Regions from separate parts of the Kitasatospora sp. NPDC001119 genome, predicted to be linked through region 2. Evidence: predicted binding sites of a transcription regulator. Region 2 holds the regulator's gene; each other region holds the start of a gene.
What was found. The regulator HrcA, encoded in region 2, represses chaperone genes, less so after heat shock. The targets are predictions, from matches to a motif close to TTNGCACTCNGNNNNNCNGAGTGCNAA.
Positions count from the first base shown of each region.

Region 1 (6,404 bases), on a different contig from region 2:
GGGCCGTTGGGGGCGTACTTGCCGACGTTCTGCTGCTCGGTGCTCTGGTCGGAGATGAGCGGGGCGCCGGTCTGGGTGGTGCGGACGGTGATGGTGCGGTCCTCCCCGCCGGCGACCTTGATGGTCTCCTTGCGGAGGTCGAACTTCACGTCCTTGCCGTCCACCTGGTAGGTCTCCGGGCCGGTGACCTTCTCCAGGAAGAGGTCGGTGACGTCGGCGCCGAGGTTGGTGAAGCCCCAGGCGATGTCCTTGTTGTGGCCGATGACCACGCCTGGCATGCCCGCGAAGGTGAAGCCGGAGACGTCGAACTGGCAGGCCGGGGAGCTGGTCCGGCAGTGCAGGCCCATCTGGTACCAGACCGAGGGCAGGCCGGGGCCCAGGTGCGGGTCGTTGGCCAGCAGCGGCTTGCCGGTGGTGGTGTGCGAGCCCGCGACCACCCAGGAGTTGGAACCGATGCCCTGGCCGGGGCGGCCGAGCAGCTGCGGCATCGCGTCGACCCGGTCCGTCAGGCTCTGCAGCATCGCCTTGGTGGTGGCCGCGCCCTGGGCGGTGGCGGCCGTTCCGGCGGGCGTGCCGGACTGCGGGGAGCCGTCCGCGGGGCGGTAGTTGTCGCCGGTCACCGCGCCGGTCTTCACGATGGTGCCGTTGCGGGCGTACGGGTAGTCCGGGTACAGCTCGGCGATCTTGTCCGGGCCGAAGTCCTGGGCCAGCAGCGAGCGGTCGATCTCCTCCTGGAGGTTCCCGGAGAGGTTCCAGGCCATCGCCTTGAGCCAGGCCACCGAGTCGACCGGGGACCACTGCTCGGGCCGGTAGCCGCCGTTGACGACGCCGAGCAGGCCGTACTCCAGCGAGGCCTTCGCGCCGCCGGGGTGCTCGGAGAGCCAGGCGTTCACACCGTCCGAGTAGGCCTGGAGGTACTTCTTGGTCTCCGGCGAGAGCTTGGTGTCGAACTCCTTCTGCGCCACCTGCCGCCAGCCCATGGTGCGGATGAAGGTGTCGGTGTCGACCTGGCTGTCGCCGAACATCTCGGAGAGCCGGCCGGCGGTGATGTGCCGGCGGACGTCCATCTCCCAGAAGCGGTCCTGCGCCTGGACGTAGCCCTGGGCGCGGAACAGGTCCTCGTCGGTGTCGGCGTACAGCTGCGGGATGCCGTTCGCGTCCCGCTTGACGTCGACGGGCGCGCTCAGGCCCGCGACCTTCACGCTGCCGTCGACCTCCGGGAAGGAGGCGCGAACCGCGGAGACCCCGCGGTAGCCGCCGTAGCCGGCACCGGCCACCAACAGCACGACCAGCACGATCACGATCAGACGGGCGCGCCGGAACTTCTTCGAGCGGGGCATCTGGGTCCTTGCGGTCCTGACTTCGGGGCGGGCGGGCGTGTCCAGGGCCTGCGGCCGTGACAGGGCACCACATTAGGCCGAGTCGGCCGGGCACCGTGAACGGGGGACCAAGCTAAAGATATGGCAAAATGTTAGACTGCGTAACGATCCGCAAGGGGAGCATTGACGACTTCTTAACGGGTCACCCCACAGCACCACCAGACACCCCGTCCGCCCCTGCCTGCCCGAGGTGCCCCTGCGTGAACATCTCCCATCTGAACCAGCTCCTGCTCGAGTCCTCCGTGATCCTGCTGTTCGCGGTGGGCGCCGTACGTCTCTCCACCCGATCAGGGCTGCCCAGCCTGCTGATCTATCTGGGGATCGGCGTGGCGCTGGGCCAGAACGGGATCGGTGTCACGTTCAACAACGCGGAGCTCACCCAGGTGCTCGGCTACGCGGCGCTCGTGGTGATCCTGGCCGAGGGCGGCCTCAAGACCAGCTGGCGCGAGATCAAGCCCGTGATGCCCGCCGCGACCGTGCTCGCCACCCTCGGCGTCGGCGTCAGCGTGTTCGCCACCGCGGCCGGCGCCCACTGGCTGGTCGGCCTGGACTGGCGCACCTCGCTGCTGCTCGGCGCCATCGTCTCCTCGACCGACGCGGCCGCCGTCTTCTCCGTGCTGCGGATGGTCCCGCTGCCGCACCGGCTCACCGGCCTGCTGGAGGCCGAGTCCGGCTTCAACGACGCGCCCGTGGTCATCCTGGTCGTCGCCTTCGCCACCACCGGGGAACTGGACTCCTGGTACGTCCTGATCGGCACGATCGTCGCCGAGCTGGCCATCGGCGCCGTCATAGGCCTGGCCGTCGGCAAGATAGGGGCCTACGGGCTCAAGCACGTCGCCCTGCCCTCCTCGGGCCTCTACCCGATCGCCGTGATGGCGCTCACCGTGCTCGCGTACGCCGGCGGCGCGCTGCTGCACGGCTCCGGCTTCCTCGCCGTCTACATCAGCGCGGTGATCCTCGGGAACTCCAAGCTGCCGCACGGCCCGGCCGTCCGCGGCTTCGCCGACGGGCTCGCGTGGATCGGGCAGATCGGCATGTTCGTGCTGCTCGGGCTGCTCGTCACGCCCGAGACCATGGGCGACGCGGTGGTGCCCGCGCTGGTGATCGGCGGGGTGCTGGTGTTCCTGGCCCGGCCGCTGTCGGTGATGGTCTCGCTGACCCCCTTCAAGGTGCCGGCCCGCGAGCAGGCGCTGCTGAGCTGGGCCGGGCTGCGCGGGGCGGTGCCCATCGTGCTGGCCACCATCCCGGTGGTGTCCGGCGCGCACCGGGCCGAGGACGTCTTCAACATCGTCTTCATCCTGGTCGTCGTCTTCACCCTGCTCCAGGGGCCGACCCTGCCCTGGGTGGCCAAGCGGCTGCGGATCGACGAGGGCGACATGGGCCAGGACCTGGGCATCGAGTCCGCCCCGCTGGAGAAGCTGCACGGACACCTGCTGTCGGTCGCGCTCTCCCCCACCTCGAAGATGTCCGGCGTGGAGATCAGCGAACTGCGGCTGCCCAAGGGGGCCGCGGTCACCCTGGTCGTGCGCGAGGGGAACTCCTTCGTGCCGGACAAGGCGACGGTGCTGCGGGCCGGCGACGAGCTGCTGGTGGTCACCACGGACGAGGTCGGCGAGGCCGCCGAGCGGCGGCTGCGGGCCGTGGACAAGGGCGGCAAGCTCGCGGGGTGGCTGAACGGGCGGTGAGGGGCGCCGGGCCCGCCCCGGCTCTCCTCGGTCCGCCTTGGTCCGGGGCCCTGGCGGGCCTGCGGGCCGGGGTGGGCTGGCGGTGTCTACGCGCGTAACTGTATGCTGGTTCGACCACGCCGTATAACCACCGCTAGACCACCCCAGCATCTGCCTGACGCAGAGTTGGCGCGACCGCTCGGCGGCCGCGGTCCGGCCCCCGGCCACCACGCCGGACCGACCCGGTATCTACCCCGGTCGACGCGCGAGAGGACGACTCTCGGCGCCGTCGGGGCCACACCATGCCCTGCCGCGCTACCAGGCAGCAGGAAGGACCGACCGTGACGGCGCGCCGAACGGTCGACACCGCCGCGCACCCCGCGGCCACCCCCGCAGCTCCCGCCCCCGCCCGCGTCGGGTACGGCGAGCTGCTGCGCACACCCGGGGCCTGGACGTTCCTGTCCCCCGCCCTCGTCGCGCGACTGCCGTACGCGATGCTCAGCATGGGCATCCTGCTGCTCGTCACGCAGACCCACGGCTCGTACGGCACCGCCGGTACGGTCACCGCGGTCGCCGCCGTCGCCCAGGCCCTGATCGGGCCGCAGACCGGGCGGCTCGCCGACCGCTACGGCCAGGCCTCGGTGCTCGTCCCGACCGTGCTGGTGCACGCCGTCTCGGTCGGCGTGCTGATCGCCCTCGCGCTCGGCCACGCGCCCGCCTGGAGCCTGTTCCTGGCCGCCGTGCCGGCCGGTGCGAGCGTGCCGCAGGTCGGCGCGATGGTCCGGGCCCGCTGGGTCGCCAGGTTCACCGCCGACGGCGCCTCCGACGCCTCCGCGGCCCGGGTGAGCACCGCCTTCGCCTTCGAGTCCGTGACGGACGAGTTCACCTTCGTGATCGGCCCGATCCTGGCCTCCGGCATCGCCGCCCTCGCCAACCCGGCCACCGCCCTGGTCGCCGAGGCCGCGCTGACCCTCGTCGGCGGCCTGGCCTTCGCCGCCCAGCGGGGCACCGCCCCGGCCCGGATCGTGCCGCAGCCCGGCACCAGGCGCGCCTCGGCGCTCGCCTCCCCCGGCGTCCGGCTGCTGGCCGGGACCTTCCTCGGGGTCGGCGCGGTGTTCGGCGGCATGCAGGTCTCGGTGAACGCCTTCGCCGACTCGGTCGGGCAGCACGACGCCGGCGGCACCGTGTACGGGATCTTCGCCGGCGGCTCCATGCTGGCCGGCGTGCTGTACGGCGTGATCGCCTGGCGGCGGCCGGTGCAGCAGCGGATGCTGTTCAGCTACGCGCTGCTGGTACTGGGCTGCTCGGTGCTGTGGGCGATGCCCAACCTGGTCGCGCTGACCGTCGCCGGGCTGGTCTGCGGACTGGCCATCGCGCCGACCCTGATCAGCGGCTACACCCTGGTCGAGACGCTGGTCGCGGACGGGGCCAAGACCGAGGCCTTCACCTGGCTGACCGGCGCCATCGGGCTGGGACTGGCGGTCGGCTCGATGGCGGCCGGCCGGCTGATCGACGGGCACGGGCCCTCCACCGGGTTCCTGGTGCCGGTGGTCGGGGCCGGGCTCGGACTGGTCGTGCTGGCCTCGCTGCGGCACCTGCTGGTGGCGCCGCGGGGCGAGGAGACCGCCGCCGCGGGGACCGCGGAAGGCGGGCGTCCGATGCAGCTGGCGGGTGTCGCCGAGGGCTGAGCGGGGCGGCGGCCGGGGGCCGGGCCTCCGGCCGCCCGGGGCCGAGCCGACGGCGGCCGGAGGCTGCGCGGGCGTTGTCCGGGAACCGGGCCGACGGCGGCCGACGGGTGCTCCGGGGCCGATCTCACACCGGGGTCGCTGGACTGATCCCGCGGAATGCCGCATCATTGACCATCGTTAGCACTCATCAGGCGAGAGTGCCAGGAGGAAGACAAGTGCCCACGTACCAGTACCAGTGCACCGAGTGCGGCAACGGCCTGGAGGCGGTGCAGAAGTTCACCGACGAGGCGCTGACCACGTGCCCCGACTGCCAGGGACGGCTCCGCAAGGTCTTCTCGGCCGTGGGCGTCGTGTTCAAGGGCTCCGGCTTCTACCGGACCGACAGCCGTTCGTCCTCCAGCAGCTCGGTGGGCGCCGGGTCGTCGTCGACCCCCTCGACGTCGTCCACCGCGTCCACGTCCTCCTCGTCGACGTCGTCGGGCTCCGGCTCCTCGACCTCGTCCAGCCCGGCTCCGGCCGCGAGCTGATCCCGGCGCCGGGCACCATCGGCCCGGACGGCCCGTAGACCAGGGAAAGGCCCGTCGACCCCGCTTCCACGCGGGGCGGCGGGCCTTTTCGCATGCCCGCCCGGGCGCCCTGTCACCCCGGAGGGGTCGACCTCACTCCGGCGAGTGAACGAAGTTGTCCACAGGGGCGAGTTGTCCACAGGCCTGGGGAAAGGGCTTTCCGAGTTCGCCGGAAACGCCCATCGTGTGGGCATCCGGTCGGTCCGCGAGGGGCCGGCCCGCCGACACCTCGGAGGTGCGTCGATGACGACCGCGAGCTTCTCCCTCCCCCTGCCGCTGCCACTGCCCGCACCCGCCGTGCCGCCCCGGCAGGAGCTGCCGAGCTTCCCGCCGATCCGGCGCGGGTGCGGCGGGTGGCACCGCTGGCGCAGTGCGGTGCGGCGGCGGGCCGCAGTGCCCGTCCTGGTGCTGCTCGCGGTGGCGTCGGCGCTGGCACTGGGGCCCGCGCGGGCCGGGCTGCCACCGCCCCAGGGAGGCGCACTGGGCCGGACGGGTTGTCAGTCCGGGGCTGCGGAAGATCACCCGTAACCGGGAGGCGACTTCGTCGTTCGAGGCGGCATGAAAGGCTTCAAGGAATTCCTGCTGCGTGGAAACGTCGTCGAACTCGCCGTCGCCGTGGTCATCGGCGCGGCTTTCACCAACATCGTCAACGCCTTCGTCAAAGGCGTGATCAATCCGATCGTCGGCGTCTTCGGGACCAAGGACCTCGCGTCCTACAGTTCCTGCCTCAAGGGGCCCTGCGAGGTGAGCCCGACCGGTGAGGTCACGTCCGGGATCCTCATCCTGTGGGGATCGGTGCTCAGCGCCGTGCTCCAGTTCCTGATCACCGCGGCGGTCGTCTACTTCGCCCTGATCGTGCCCATGAACAGGCTGGCGGCCCACCGCAAGAGCCTCGCCGAGGAGGCAGCGGAGGCCGAGGCCAAGGAGGTCCAACTGCTAACCGAGATCCGCGACGCGCTGGTCGCGCCGCTGCGCTGACCGGCGGGCGCCGTTCGGCCCCGGTCCCCGCTCCCCCGTCCCCGTTCCTCAGTCCCCGTGGTGCGGCGGGCGCTGGCTCAGGTACCAGTCCAGCCCCCGTCCACCGCTCTCCCCCGCCCCGGGGCGGCC
Region 1 is NZ_JBSFKI010000028.1:71,791-78,194, forward strand. Features, by position in the region: gene ACWDD9_RS30275 (penicillin acylase family protein) at 1-1,340, opposite strand, end outside; gene ACWDD9_RS30280 (potassium/proton antiporter) at 1,580-3,064, shown strand; gene ACWDD9_RS30285 (MFS transporter) at 3,385-4,731, shown strand; gene ACWDD9_RS30290 (FmdB family zinc ribbon protein) at 4,947-5,258, shown strand; gene ACWDD9_RS30295 (hypothetical protein) at 5,541-5,825, shown strand; gene mscL (large conductance mechanosensitive channel protein MscL) at 5,856-6,275, shown strand; gene ACWDD9_RS30305 (hypothetical protein) at 6,324-6,404, opposite strand, start outside.
Region 1: a site for HrcA is predicted at 4,909-4,935, ahead of ACWDD9_RS30290 (FmdB family zinc ribbon protein). Genes of this name have one in related genera too.

Region 2 (6,404 bases):
GGTCGTGCTGACTCTGAGCTCCGACCTGACGACCAACCTCATCGTCGCGTCCCTCATCGACCAGATCCCACGCGAGGCATGGGACTGCTGGACCAGGCGAGACGTCTCCTGCTGGGGAGACGACAGCAGGCTCCAGCCGGACCTCGTGGTGTTCGAGAGGGCGCTCTCCGAAGCCGGTTCGCCGACGATCGTGGTCGAAGTGGTCTCAGGGATCAGCTTGTTCAGGGACCACCACACGAAGCGGGGGCTATACGCCGGCGCTGGGATTCCGGCCTACCTGGTCGTCGATCCGGTCCGAGCCGTCTGCGTGCTGATGACCGAGCCGAGTCGGGCGACCCTCACCGGAGTGCCCGACTACCTCTCCGAGCGGACCAGCCTCTTCGGCGAGGCCGTTCCTGTGGATCCGATGGGTGTGAGTCTGGTGACTGCCGACTTTCCCCGCCGTCACTCCGGCAGGGCCGTGAAGTCGATCAGTTCCTCGACCCGGCCCAGGAGTTCGGGCTCCAGGTCCTTGTAGGAGTCGACCTTCGAGAGGATGTGCTTCCAGGCCGCGGGGGTGTCCACCGGCCAGCCGAGGCGGCGGCAGGTGCCCTCCTTCCAGTCCTCGCCCCGAGGGACGGCGGGCCAGGCGGGGATGCCGACGGAGGAGGGCTTCACGGCCTGCCAGATGTCGATGTAGGGGTGGCCGACGACCAGTACCGAGTCGCCGGTGACCCGGGCGGCGATGCGGTGCTCCTTCGTGCCCGGGAGCAGGTGGTCGACCAGGACGCCGAGGCGGCGGCCGGGGCCGGGGGCGAAGTCGGCGACGATCGCGGGCAGGTCGTCGATGCCGCGCAGGTACTCGACGACCACGCCCTCGATCCGCAGGTCGTCGCCCCAGACCCGTTCGACCAGCTCCGCGTCGTGCCGGCCCTCGACGTAGATGCGGGACTCGCGGGCGACCCGGGCGCGGGCGCCGGGGACGGCGACGGAGCCGGAGGCGGTGCGGCCCGGGGTGCGGGCGGGGGCCGGGCCGGCCGGGCGGACCAGGGTGACGACCCGGCCCTCCAGCAGGAAGCCGCGCGGCACCAGGGGGAACACCCGGTGCTTGCCGAACCGGTCCTCCAGGGTGACGGTGAAGCCTTCGGCGGTCTTCTCGCAGCGCACCACGGCCCCGCAGTAGCCGGTCGCCGCCTCCTCGACCACCAGGTCCCGCTCGGCGGGCACCTCCGGGGCGGGGGCCTGCTTCTTCCACGGCGGGGTCAGGTCGGGTCCGTACTGGCGGCTGCGCATACGGGTGATCATAGGGAGGGCGGACGGCGCGTCAGAGGCCCGGCGCGCCCCAGACCGGGAACCAGCGGCTCAGGTCCTTCTCCAGCCGCAGGTCGTTCCCCAGCATCGCGTTGACCTGCAGTTCCAGCGGACTGTCGCGCCGCTCCCCGCCGCCGGGCATCGGGGCGAAGGGGTAGAACGTCCCCCGCTTGTAGAGGTAGACGAGGGCCAGCGACCGCCCGTCCGGGTCGCGGAAGCCGACCAGCGAGCAGAGCAGCTGCGGCCCGAAGCCGTTCGCCTCCAGCTCGCTGTTGACCGCGTGCAGGTCGTTGACCAGTTCGGGCAGTTCCTCGGGGCGGTGCCGGGCGAGCAGCCAGGAGTAGCCGTAGCCGTCCTTGGAGGCCTCCACGGGGACGCCGCCGCGCTCGGTGTCGGCGTCCAGCAGCGCCCGGACCTGCTGCTGGACCTGGACGAAGGCCGCGCCCTCGACGGCCGCGAAGCAGACCGAGCCGAGCCCGGTGGGGGTGAACCCGGCCCCGGCCTCCAGGGTGAGCGCGGCGGACGGCACGCCGAACAGCTGGTCGAGGTCGGGCTTGACGGGCTTGGTGCGGCCGAACAGGGCGTCCAGGATTCCCACGGCGGTCCTCTCGGGTCGAAAACTGAGGCTCAGCGGCCGAGCTGCTCGGAGATCTTCGCCAGCTGCTCCAGCCGCTTCTCCAGGCTCGGGTGGGTGGAGAACAGCTGCGAGGCGGCCTCCCGGGCGCTCAGCGCGGGGGCGAAGTAGAAGGCGTTGTACGGCTGGGCCTGGCGCAGGTCCTTGCTGGGGATGGCCGCGATCTGCCCGGTCACCTTGGTGAGCGCCGAGGCGAGGGCGCTGGGGTGTCCGGTGAGCTGGGCGGCGGCCCGGTCGGCGGCGAGTTCGCGGTAGCGGGACAGCAGCCGGGTGAGCAGGAAGCTGATCGCGTAGACGACGACCGACACCAGCGGGATGATCAGCGCCAGCACGGCCGCGTTCTGGTCGTTGTTGTTGCGCCCGCCGCCCATGAACCCGCCGTACATCGCGATCCGGGTCATCGCCCCGGCGAGGACGCCGAGGAAGCCGGCGATCGTCATCACCGCGACGTCCCGGTGGGCGACGTGCGACAGCTCGTGGGCGAGGACGCCCTCCAGTTCCTCGGGCTCCAGCCGGCGCAGCAGCCCGGTGGTCACGCAGACCACCGCGTTCTGCGGGTTGCGGCCGGTGGCGAAGGCGTTCGGCATGTCGTTGTCGGCGACCGCCACGCGGGGTTTGGGCATGTCGGCCAGGGCGCAGAGCCGGTCGATGGTGCCGTGCAGCTGGGGGAACTGTTCCGGGGACACCTGGCGGGCGCCCATCGCCCGTTCGGTGATCTTGTCGCTGAACCAGAACTGGGCCACGAACAGCCCGCCGGAGATCAGGACGATCAGTGGCCAGGCGCCGCGCAGCAGCGCGATCAGCAGGCCGGTGAAACCGACGTACAGCAGCCCGATCACGAACATCGTCGCGACCATGCGGCCGGTCAGGCCGCGGTCCGGCGCGAAACGGGTGTGCTGGCCCGAGCTCGACATCGCTTGCTCCTCCATTCGCCGTCGCTTTCGATGCTGCCACCCGGACGGCCTCCCGGCACCACCCCGGCGCCGGGAGGATCGAACCGCCGGGGCCCCGCGGGCCGTGAGCGGAACTGCGGGGAGGATCACCCCGGTCCGGCCGTTCCTGCCGTAGGACCCGGGCCTTACACTGGCAGGTACGGTTTTGGCACTCGCGTGTTCAGAGTGCCAGGGCAAGGGTCTTCGGAGCGGCCCGCAGCAGCAAGGGACACAGTCGGACAACGTGCGAAGACGGAGGTGCGTGCCCCATGGCCGGTGAGGTCCGCCAGCTGGACGAACGCAAGCTCGCCGTGCTCCGCGCGATCGTGCAGGACTACGTGGGCACCGAGGAGCCGGTCGGCTCCAAGGCCCTGGTGGAACGGCACAACCTCGGGGTCTCGCCGGCGACCGTCCGCAACGACATGGCGGCGCTGGAGGAGGAGGGCTACATCCACCAGCCGCACACCAGCGCCGGCCGCATCCCGACCGACAAGGGGTACCGCCTCTTCGTCGACAAGCTCGCCGAGATCAAGCCGATGAGTGCCCCCGAGCGCCGGGCCATCCGGCACTTCCTGGACGGCGCGGTCGACCTGGACGACGTGGTCGCGCGCACCGTGCGGCTGCTCGCCCAGCTGACCCGGCAGGTCGCGGTGGTGCAGTACCCCTCGCTGACGCGCTCCACCGTCCGGCACATCGAGCTGGTGGCGCTGGCCCCGGCCAAGGTGATGCTGGTGCTGATCACCAACACCGGCCGGGTCGAGCAGCGGATGGTCGACTGCCCGGGCCCGGTCGGCGAGACGGTGCTGGCGGACCTGCGGGCCCGGATCAACGCGAGGGCCGCCGGCCGGCGCCTCCCGGAGGTCCCGGGGCTGCTGGAGGAGCTGCCGGCGCAGTTCGAACCGGCCGAGCGGCCGACCGTCAGCACGGTCCTGGCGACCCTGTTCGAGACGCTCGCCGAGCAGAACGAGGAGCGGATCATGCTGGCCGGCACGGCCAACCTGACCCGCTTCGGACACGACTTCCCGCTCAGCATCCAGCCGGTGCTGGAGGCCCTGGAGGAGCAGGTCGTCCTGCTCCGCCTCCTGGGTGAGACCGCGGACGCCGCGATGACGGTCCGGATCGGGCGGGAGAACACCTACGAGGGGCTGACTTCCACGTCCATCGTCTCGGTCGGCTACGGTTCGGGCGACGAGAGCGTGGCGAAACTGGGTGTGATCGGTCCGACCCGGATGGACTACCCGGGCACAATGGGGGCGGTGCGAGCGGTGGCGCGGTACGTGGGCCAGATCCTGGCCGAGTCCTAGCAGAGGCCGCCGTCGGAAATCCGGCGGCGGTGACCAGTCGCAGCACTACTACAGGCGGAACAAGCGGAGCATTTGGTGGCCACGGACTACTACGCGGTACTCGGCGTCCGACGGGATGCGGGGCAGGACGAGATCAAGAAGGCGTTCCGGCGCCTGGCGCGCGAACTGCACCCGGACGTCAACCCGGACCCGAAGACGCAGGAGCGGTTCAAGGAGATCAACGCCGCTTACGAGGTGCTCTCCGATCCGCAGAAGCGCCAGGTCTACGACCTCGGCGGGGACCCGCTGTCCCCGGGCGGCGGCGCGGGCGGCTTCGGCGCCGGCGCGGCGGGCTTCGGCTTCTCCGACATCATGGACGCCTTCTTCGGCGCCGCGGCCGGCCAGCGCGGCCCGCGCTCGCGCACCCGCCGGGGCCAGGACGCCATGATCCGGCTGGAGATCACCCTGGAGGAGGCCGCTTTCGGCACCACCAAGGAGCTCCAGGTCGACACCGCCGTCACCTGCACCACGTGCAGCGGCGAGGGCGCGGCCCCCGGCACCTCGGCGCAGACCTGTGACATGTGCCGCGGCAAGGGCGAGGTCTCCCAGGTCACCCGGTCCTTCCTGGGCCAGGTCATGACCTCCCGCCCCTGCCCGCAGTGCCAGGGCTTCGGCACCGTCGTGCCGACCCCGTGCCCGGAGTGCGCCGGCGACGGCCGGGTGCGCGCCCGCCGCACGCTGACCGTCAAGATCCCGGCCGGTGTCGACAACGGCACCCGGATCCAGCTGGCCGGCGAGGGCGAGGTCGGCCCCGGCGGCGGCCCGGCCGGCGACCTGTACGTCGAGATCGCCGAGACCACCCACACGATCTTCCAGCGGCGCGGGGACGACCTGCACTGCACCGTCACCATCCCGATGACGGCGGCCGCGCTCGGCACCCAGGTGCCGCTGCAGACCCTGGACGGCCTAGAGGAGGTCGACATCCGGCCCGGCACCCAGTCCGGCCAGTCGATCCCGCTGCACGGCCGGGGCATCACCCACCTGCGCGGCGGCGGCCGGGGCGACCTGATAGTGCACGTCGAGGTGAAGACGCCCAGCAAGCTCGACCCCGAGCAGGAGGAGCTGCTGCGCCGCCTCGCGGTGCTGCGCGGCGAGGAGCGGCCGTCCGGCCAGTTCGCGCCGGGCCAGCAGGGCCTCTTCTCCCGGCTGAAGGACGCCTTCAACGGCCGGTAGCCGTCCGCGGAGGGGTGCCGGGGGCCAACGACCCCGGCACCCCTTTCGCGTGTCCGTCCCACTTCCGCACGAAAGAGGTTCCCCGTCATGACCGCGCCCGTCTTCGTCGTCGAGACCGAGCGGATCGCCGCCGCCGCGCCCGGGGCCGTGGTGCGCCTGGACGGCCCGGAGGGGCGGCACGCGGCCGCGGTGAAGCGGCTGGAGCCGGGCGAGGCGGTGACCCTGGCCGACGGGCTGGGGCTCGGCGTGGACGGCACGGTCGCCGAGGTGCTCGGCAAGGACGCGATCGACGTGCGGGTCGCCGCCGTGCGCCGCGAGCCGGAGCCCGCGCCGCGGATCGTCGTGGTCCAGGCGCTGCCCAAGGGCGACCGCGGCGAGCTGGCCGTGGAGACCATGACCGAGGTCGGCGTGGACGTGGTGATCCCGTGGGCCGCCTCGCGCTGCATCACCCAGTGGAAGGGCGAGCGCGGCGCCAAGGCGCTCGCCAAGTGGCGGGCCACCGCGCGGGAGGCGGGCAAGCAGTCCCGCCGGCTGCGCTTCCCCGAGGTCCGCGAGCCGATGACCACCCGGCAGCTGGCGCCCGTCCTGGCGGGGGCCGCGTTCGCCGCCGTGCTGCACGAGGAGGGCGCCGAACCGCTGGCGCACGCCGTGCTGCCGGAGGGCGGGGACATCGTCCTGGTGGTCGGCCCGGAGGGCGGGGTCTCCCCGGAGGAGCTGGCGGCCTTCGCCGGGGCGGGCGCCGGGCCGTACCGGCTGGGCCCCTCGGTGCTGCGCACCTCCACCGCCGGGGTGGCCGCCGGCGCGCTGCTGCTCGGGCGCACCGGCCGCTGGTCGTAGCACCCCGGGCGCACCCCCGGCAGGCCGTCGGCGCGCCCCTCGGCGCGCCCCCGTACACCCCGGCCGCGACCGCGGCACGGCCGCCCGCGGACGGTGCCGGGAGTCTGGGAAAAACGGCGCGGACGGTCCGTGTACCTGCCTAGGCTGGCCGGGTGACGGACTCCCAGAGCACCTCCCCGAACTCCTCGGCGGGCG
Region 2 is NZ_JBSFKI010000007.1:246,029-252,432, reverse strand. Features, by position in the region: gene ACWDD9_RS11685 (Uma2 family endonuclease) at 1-517, shown strand, start outside; gene ACWDD9_RS11680 (DUF3097 domain-containing protein) at 445-1,272, opposite strand; gene pspAB (PspA-associated protein PspAB) at 1,304-1,888, opposite strand; gene htpX (zinc metalloprotease HtpX) at 1,918-2,838, opposite strand; gene hrcA (heat-inducible transcriptional repressor HrcA) at 3,126-4,160, shown strand; gene dnaJ (molecular chaperone DnaJ) at 4,236-5,372, shown strand; gene ACWDD9_RS11655 (16S rRNA (uracil(1498)-N(3))-methyltransferase) at 5,460-6,209, shown strand; gene ACWDD9_RS11650 (S41 family peptidase) at 6,362-6,404, shown strand, end outside.

Region 3 (6,404 bases), on a different contig from region 2:
AGAGAAGGCTGGACGGGAACCGGGAGCGCGCAGCGGTGATCAGGCGGAGCAGGACCAGGACGTACGGGGTGGGGGCGCTGGCCCTGCTGGCCTTCGCCACCGCGTGCGGGGACAACGGGGGCGGTGGCGGTGCCGCCCCCGCCGCCACGACGGCGGCGGCCACGCCCCGGCCCACCGGCGCGGCGCCGACCAGCGCCTCCGCGCCCCCTTCGGCGGGCGCCCCGGCGGGCGCGGACGCGGCGGCCTGGGCCAAGTGGAACCTCACCCCGCTCGCCCCCGCCCCGGCGCCGCCCGCCGACAAGCCGATCAAGCTCGAACGGACCGGCCCCGTACCGGTGTTCAGCGATGTGAAGACCAGCGACAAGGTCGTCTTCATCACCATCGACGACGGCGCCGAGAAGGACCCGAAGTTCGTCGAGATGCTCACCGACCTCAAGGTGCCGATCTCGATGTTCCTGACGAAGGACATCGTCAAGAACGACTACGGCTACTTCAAGCCGCTCCAGGCCCTGGGCAACCACATCCAGAACCACACCGTGGACCACCCGGTGATGAGCAAGCTGTCGGCCGACAAGCAGAAGGCCGAGATCTGCGACGACCAGGCCGCGCTCACCCAGCAGTACGGCACCGCCCCGCTGCTGTTCCGCCCGCCGTTCGGCGACGGCGCCAACACCCCGATGCTCAACACCTCGGTGCAGCAGTGCGGCCCGCGCGCGATCGTGCTCTGGCGCGAGTCGATGCAGATCCACGACATGCAGTACCAGGCCGCGGACAAGAAGCTGAAGCCCGGCGACATCGTCCTGGCGCACTTCCGCGGCCCCAAGGAGCTCAAGGGCGCCACGATGACCCAGATGTTCGGCGACCTGCTGGCCCGGATCCAGGAGCAGGGCTTCTCGGTGGCCCGGCTGGAGGACTACATCCAGGCGCCCGCCTCGTAGTCCGGTCCCGGTCCCGGGCCCGGCGCCGTGGGCCGGGCCGCCGCGCCGGGGGTCAGACCGGCTGCCCCAGCATCATCAGCGGCCCGTTGTCGGTGCGGCTGAGGATCACCGTGACGGTGTTCGGCCCGGAGGGCTTGAGCTGACGGCGCAGCTCCTCCGGGGTGATCGCCATCCCGCGCTTCTTGATCACCACCGTGCCGACCGCCCGCTCGCGCAGCAGCGCCTTCAGCTTCTTGATGTTGAACGGCAGCACGTCGGTGAGCTCGAAGGCGTGCGCGTACGGCGTCGCGACCAGCTCGTCCGAGGTCAGGTAGGCGATCTTCGGGTCGATCAGCCGGCCCCCCACCTGCCCGGCCACCTCGGCCACCAGGTGGGCCCGGATCACCGCGCCGTCCGGCTCGTACAGGTAGCGTCCGACCGGGCCGGCCGGCGGGTCGGGCAGGTCGCCGCCGGTCAGGCTGGCGCCGTGCGGCAGCAGGGTGGCGCGGTGCGGGCTGGTGGCCCTGGTGCCGAACCAGAGCACCGCCTCCTTGACGTCGCCGTGGTCCGAGACCCACTCGGCCTCGGCGTCCTCCGGCACGGCCTCGTGCGGGATGCCCGGCGCGACCTTCAGCGCGCCGATCGGCGTCCGCCGGCCGGCCTCGATCGCCCAGGAGAGCGGCGGGGCGTACGCCTCCGGGTCGAACACCCGGCCGCGCGCGGTGCGCCGGGCCGGGTCGGTGAACACCGCGTCGTAGCCGGTGACGTCCACCTCGGCGACGTCCGCGCAGCGCACCTCGACCAGGTCGGCCAGGCCCAGCGCGGCCGCGTTGGCCACGGTGGCGGCGCAGGCCGCCGGGTCCTTGTCGACGGCCAGCACCTCGATGCCGGCCCGGGCCAGCGCCAGCACGTCCCCGCCGATGCCGCAGCACAGGTCCGCCAGCCGCCGTACGCCCAGGTCGGCGAACCGCCGGGCCCGCCACTCGGCCACGCTGCGCCGGGTGGACTGCTCGACCCCGTTGGGCGTGAAGTACATCAGGTCGGCGTCCGCCCCGAACTTCGCCCGCGCCCGCTGCCGCAGCCGCGCCTGCCCGAACGCGGCCGACACCAGCTCCGCCGGGTGCTCCCGCCGCAGGCGGGTCGCCAGCGCGAGCTCCTCCTCGGGGGTGAACTCGCGCAGCTCGGCGAGCAGGGCCTGGCCCTCGGGGGTCAGCAGCGGCTGGAGGTTCTCGGTGTCCACGGGGCCATTCTCGCGGGTCGGCCGGGTGGCCGGTCGGCCGGAGCGGCCGCGCGGCGTTCACCGGCCGATGACGGGGACGTCGGAGGTCAGCCAGAACACCAGCGGCATCAGCGGCGCGGCCGCCAGCGCGGCGTACGGGGTGATCCGGTACCCGAGCCGCCGGGTGCCGAGGCCGGTCAGGGCCAGCAGGACGAGCATCACCACGACGCCGAAGACGTCCAGGGCCTCCACCCCGGGGCCGTACAGGGCGAGCAGCTTCAGCCAGTTGAGCACGAACGACCCGACGGACGCCGCCGCGACGGCCCCGGCGACCACCACCGCGGCGAGCACCAGGTCCGGCGCCCAGTGGACCGGCGGCCGCCCGGGCGCGCCGTGGGGCCGGCTCACCGGAGCCACCCCGCGCCGGCGAGGGCGGTCAGCAGGGCGGGGCTGACCGCGGCGGCGACCGGGGTGATCCGGTAGCCCCGCCGGTGGGTGTACCGGGCCACCGCCACGACCGGGACGAGCAGCAGCGCGGTCGCGGCGCCCCGGGCCGCCCAGCCGCCGATCGCGGGGTGGGCCTCCAGCGCGAGCGCGGCCAGGAAGGCCGCGATCCAGCCGAACCCCAGCAGCGAGGCGGCCCCCAGGACCGTCAGCAGCGCGAGCAGCAGGTCCGTCGGACGGCCGACCGGGCGCAGCGGGTCGGCGGGCGGCAGCCGGTTCACCGCCACAGCACGCCCGAGGAGAGGACCGCCGGCAGCGCGAACGGGGCGAGCCCGGCGGCGACCGGGAGGAGCCGGTAGCCGGACCGCCGGCTGCGGAAGGCCACCACGAGGCCCGCCGCCAGGGCGACCACCGGGGCGGCCAGCATCCCGATGCCCAGGAAGGCCCACCCGCGCCCGTCCCCGTCGTCCCCGTAGCCGGGGATGCTGCCGAGGCAGGCGACGAGGACGAAGGCGACGAACGGCAGCACGCCCCCCAGCAGGGGCAGCGACAGCAGGGCGAGGGCGGCGTCCTTGGGCCGGGACGGGCCGATGCGCACCGGGATCGAGGTCATGGCAGGAGTCTGGCGGGGCCGGGCCCGGTCGTACATGAGTACGGCTACTCAATCGCGAACCGGGGACTTCCGGGACTCGCCGTTGGCACTCTGGTTGACTGAGTGCTAACACGGCCCTATGGTCATCCTTGGCACTCACCACTAGGGGAGTGCTAACGCGACGACGTGTGTCTGACCCCCGCGACGGCAGGCCCGCAGGATCGCCCCTACCCGTTAGAAAACCCCGTAATCTCCGAAGGGGAGCTCGGACGTGACCACCAGCAGCAAGGTTGCCATCAAGCCGCTCGAGGACCGCATCGTGGTCCAGCCGCTCGACGCCGAGACCACCACGGCCTCCGGCCTGGTTATCCCGGACACCGCCAAGGAGAAGCCCCAGGAGGGCGTCGTCCTGGCCGTCGGCCCGGGCCGCTTCGAGGACGGTCAGCGTCTGCCGCTCGACCTCGCCGTCGGCGACATCGTCCTGTACTCGAAGTACGGCGGCACCGAGGTGAAGTACAAGGGCGAGGAGTACCTCGTCCTCTCGGCCCGCGACGTTCTCGCGGTCATCGAGAAGTAAGACGTACCGACCCGCCCCGGATCCGTGTCCCAGTGACAGGGGCCCGGGGCGTGGTTGTTGGTTCACGTAGTTCGGCGGCCGGTGGGCCGGCCGCAGCCCCGAGGGAATAGGGAACATGGCGAAGATCCTGCAGTTCGACGAGGACGCCCGCCGCTCGCTGGAGCGCGGTGTCAACAAGCTGGCCGACACCGTCAAGGTGACCATCGGCCCCAAGGGCCGCAACGTCGTCATCGACAAGAAGTTCGGCGCCCCGACCATCACCAACGACGGTGTCACCATCGCCCGCGAGGTCGAGCTGGACGACCCGTACGAGAACCTTGGCGCGCAGCTCGTCAAGGAGGTCGCCACCAAGACCAACGACGTCGCGGGTGACGGCACCACGACCGCCACCGTGCTGGCCCAGGCCCTGGTCAACGAGGGTCTGCGCAACGTCGCCGCCGGTGCCGGCCCGGCCGCCCTGAAGAAGGGCATCGACAAGGCCGTCGCCGCGGTCTCCGAGCACCTGCTGTCCGTCGCCCGCGAGATCGAGGGCAAGGACGACGTCGCCGCCGTCGCCTCCCTCTCCGCGCAGGACACCCAGGTCGGCGAGCTGATCGCCGAGGCGATCGACAAGGTCGGCAAGGACGGTGTCATCACCGTCGAGGAGTCGAACACCTTCGGCGTGGAGCTGGACTTCACCGAGGGCATGCAGTTCGACAAGGGCTACCTGTCGCCGTACTTCGTCACCGACGCCGAGCGCCAGGAAGCGGTCCTCGAGGACCCGTACATCCTGATCAACCAGGGCAAGATCTCCTCCATCCAGGAGCTGCTGCCGCTGCTGGAGAAGATCCTCCAGGGCGGTGCCTCCAAGCCGCTGCTGATCATCGCCGAGGACGTCGACGGCGAGGCGCTGTCGACCCTGGTCGTGAACAAGATCCGTGGCACCTTCAACGCCGTCGCCGTCAAGGCCCCGGGCTTCGGCGACCGCCGCAAGGCGATCCTCGGCGACCTGGCCGTCCTGACCGGTGGCCAGGTCATCTCCGAGGAGGTCGGCCTCAAGCTCGACCAGGTCGGCCTGGACGTGCTGGGCACCGCCCGCCGCGTGACCATCACCAAGGACGAGACCACGGTCGTCGACGGTGCCGGTGACTCCGAGGCCGTCGCCGGCCGCGTCGCCCAGATCAAGGGCGAGATCGCCGCGACCGACTCCGACTGGGACCGCGAGAAGCTGCAGGAGCGCCTGGCCAAGCTGGCCGGCGGCGTCTGCGTCATCAAGGTCGGCGCCGCCACCGAGGTGGAGCTGAAGGAGCGCAAGCACCGCCTGGAGGACGCCATCTCGGCGACCCGCGCCGCGGTCGAGGAGGGCATCGTCGCCGGCGGTGGCGCCTCCCTGGTCCACGCCGCCAAGGTGCTGGACGAGGGCCTGGGCCTGTCGGGTGACGAGGCCACCGGTGTCGCCGTGGTCCGCAAGGCGCTGCACGAGCCGCTGCGCTGGATCGCCCAGAACGCCGGCCTGGAGGGCTACGTCATCACCTCCAAGGTCGCCGAGCTGGAGATCGGCCAGGGCTACAACGCCGCCACCGGCGAGTACGGCGACCTGGTGAAGGCCGGCGTCATCGACCCGGTCAAGGTCACCCGCTCCGCCCTGGAGAACGCCGCCTCGATCGCCTCCCTGCTTCTCACCACCGAGACCCTCGTGGTGGAGAAGAAGGAGGAGGAGGCCGACAACGGTCACGGCCACGGCCACGGCCACTCGCACTGAGGCTCCGACGCCTGACCGGAGGCCCGGTCCGCTCCCCCGGGGGAGCGGACCGGGCCTCCGGCGTTCCGTCCGAGGTTCCGCTTGAGGCTTCAACTATCAGCAGAATTTTGCAGAATGCAAAGATTGCCTTATAACTAAGGCATGATCGAGGCCCGCCATCTGCGCGTTCTGCGTGCCGTCGCCCGCACCGGCTCCTTCTCCGCCGCCGCCCGCGAGCTGGGGTGTACGCAGCCCGCCATCAGTCAGCAGATGAAGGCCCTGGAGAAGTCGGTGGACACCCCGCTGGTGGTCCGCTCGGGCCGCGGGATGCAGCTCAGCGAGGCCGGCCGGGTCCTGCTCAAGCATGCCACCGGCATCCTGGCCGGGCTCTCCGCCGCCGAGGAGGAGGTGGCCGCGATCGCCGGGCTGCGGGCCGGACGGGTGCGGCTGGTCTCCTTCCCGACCGCGAGCTCCACCCTGGTGCCGCCCGCGGTCGCCCGCCTGCGGGACAGCCATCCGGGGGTGCGCGTGTCGCTGGTCGAGGCCGAGCCGCCGGAGTCGCTGGCGATGCTGCGCGGCGGCGAGTGCGAGATCGCGCTGGCCTTCCGCTACCCGCAGTCCGACGGCGCCGTCGCGCTTCCGGCGCCCGCCCACGGCACGCCGCGCGAGGCCCGGGCCGAGGCCAACCTGGAGGCGCAGCAGCTGACCGCCGGGACCGACTGGTCCGACCTGGTGGTCACCCCGCTGCTGGACGACCCGCTGGTGGGCGTGCTGCCGGCCGGCCATCCGCTGGCCGGGCGGGGCGGGGCGGTGGGGCTGGCCGAGCTGGCGGAGGAGCAGTGGATCGCCGGCTGCCCGCAGTGCCGGGGGCACCTGGTGGAGCTGTGCGCCGGGGCGGGCTTCGAGCCGCGGATCGACTTCGCGACGGACGACTA
Region 3 is NZ_JBSFKI010000010.1:201,397-207,800, forward strand. Features, by position in the region: gene ACWDD9_RS15405 (polysaccharide deacetylase family protein) at 36-938, shown strand; gene ACWDD9_RS15410 (class I SAM-dependent methyltransferase) at 991-2,157, opposite strand; gene ACWDD9_RS15415 (hypothetical protein) at 2,215-2,544, opposite strand; gene ACWDD9_RS15420 (hypothetical protein) at 2,541-2,861, opposite strand; gene ACWDD9_RS15425 (hypothetical protein) at 2,858-3,193, opposite strand; gene groES (co-chaperone GroES) at 3,444-3,749, shown strand; gene groL (chaperonin GroEL) at 3,865-5,490, shown strand; gene ACWDD9_RS15440 (LysR family transcriptional regulator) at 5,632-6,404, shown strand, end outside.
Region 3: a site for HrcA is predicted at 3,276-3,302, ahead of groES (co-chaperone GroES). Genes of this name have one in related genera too.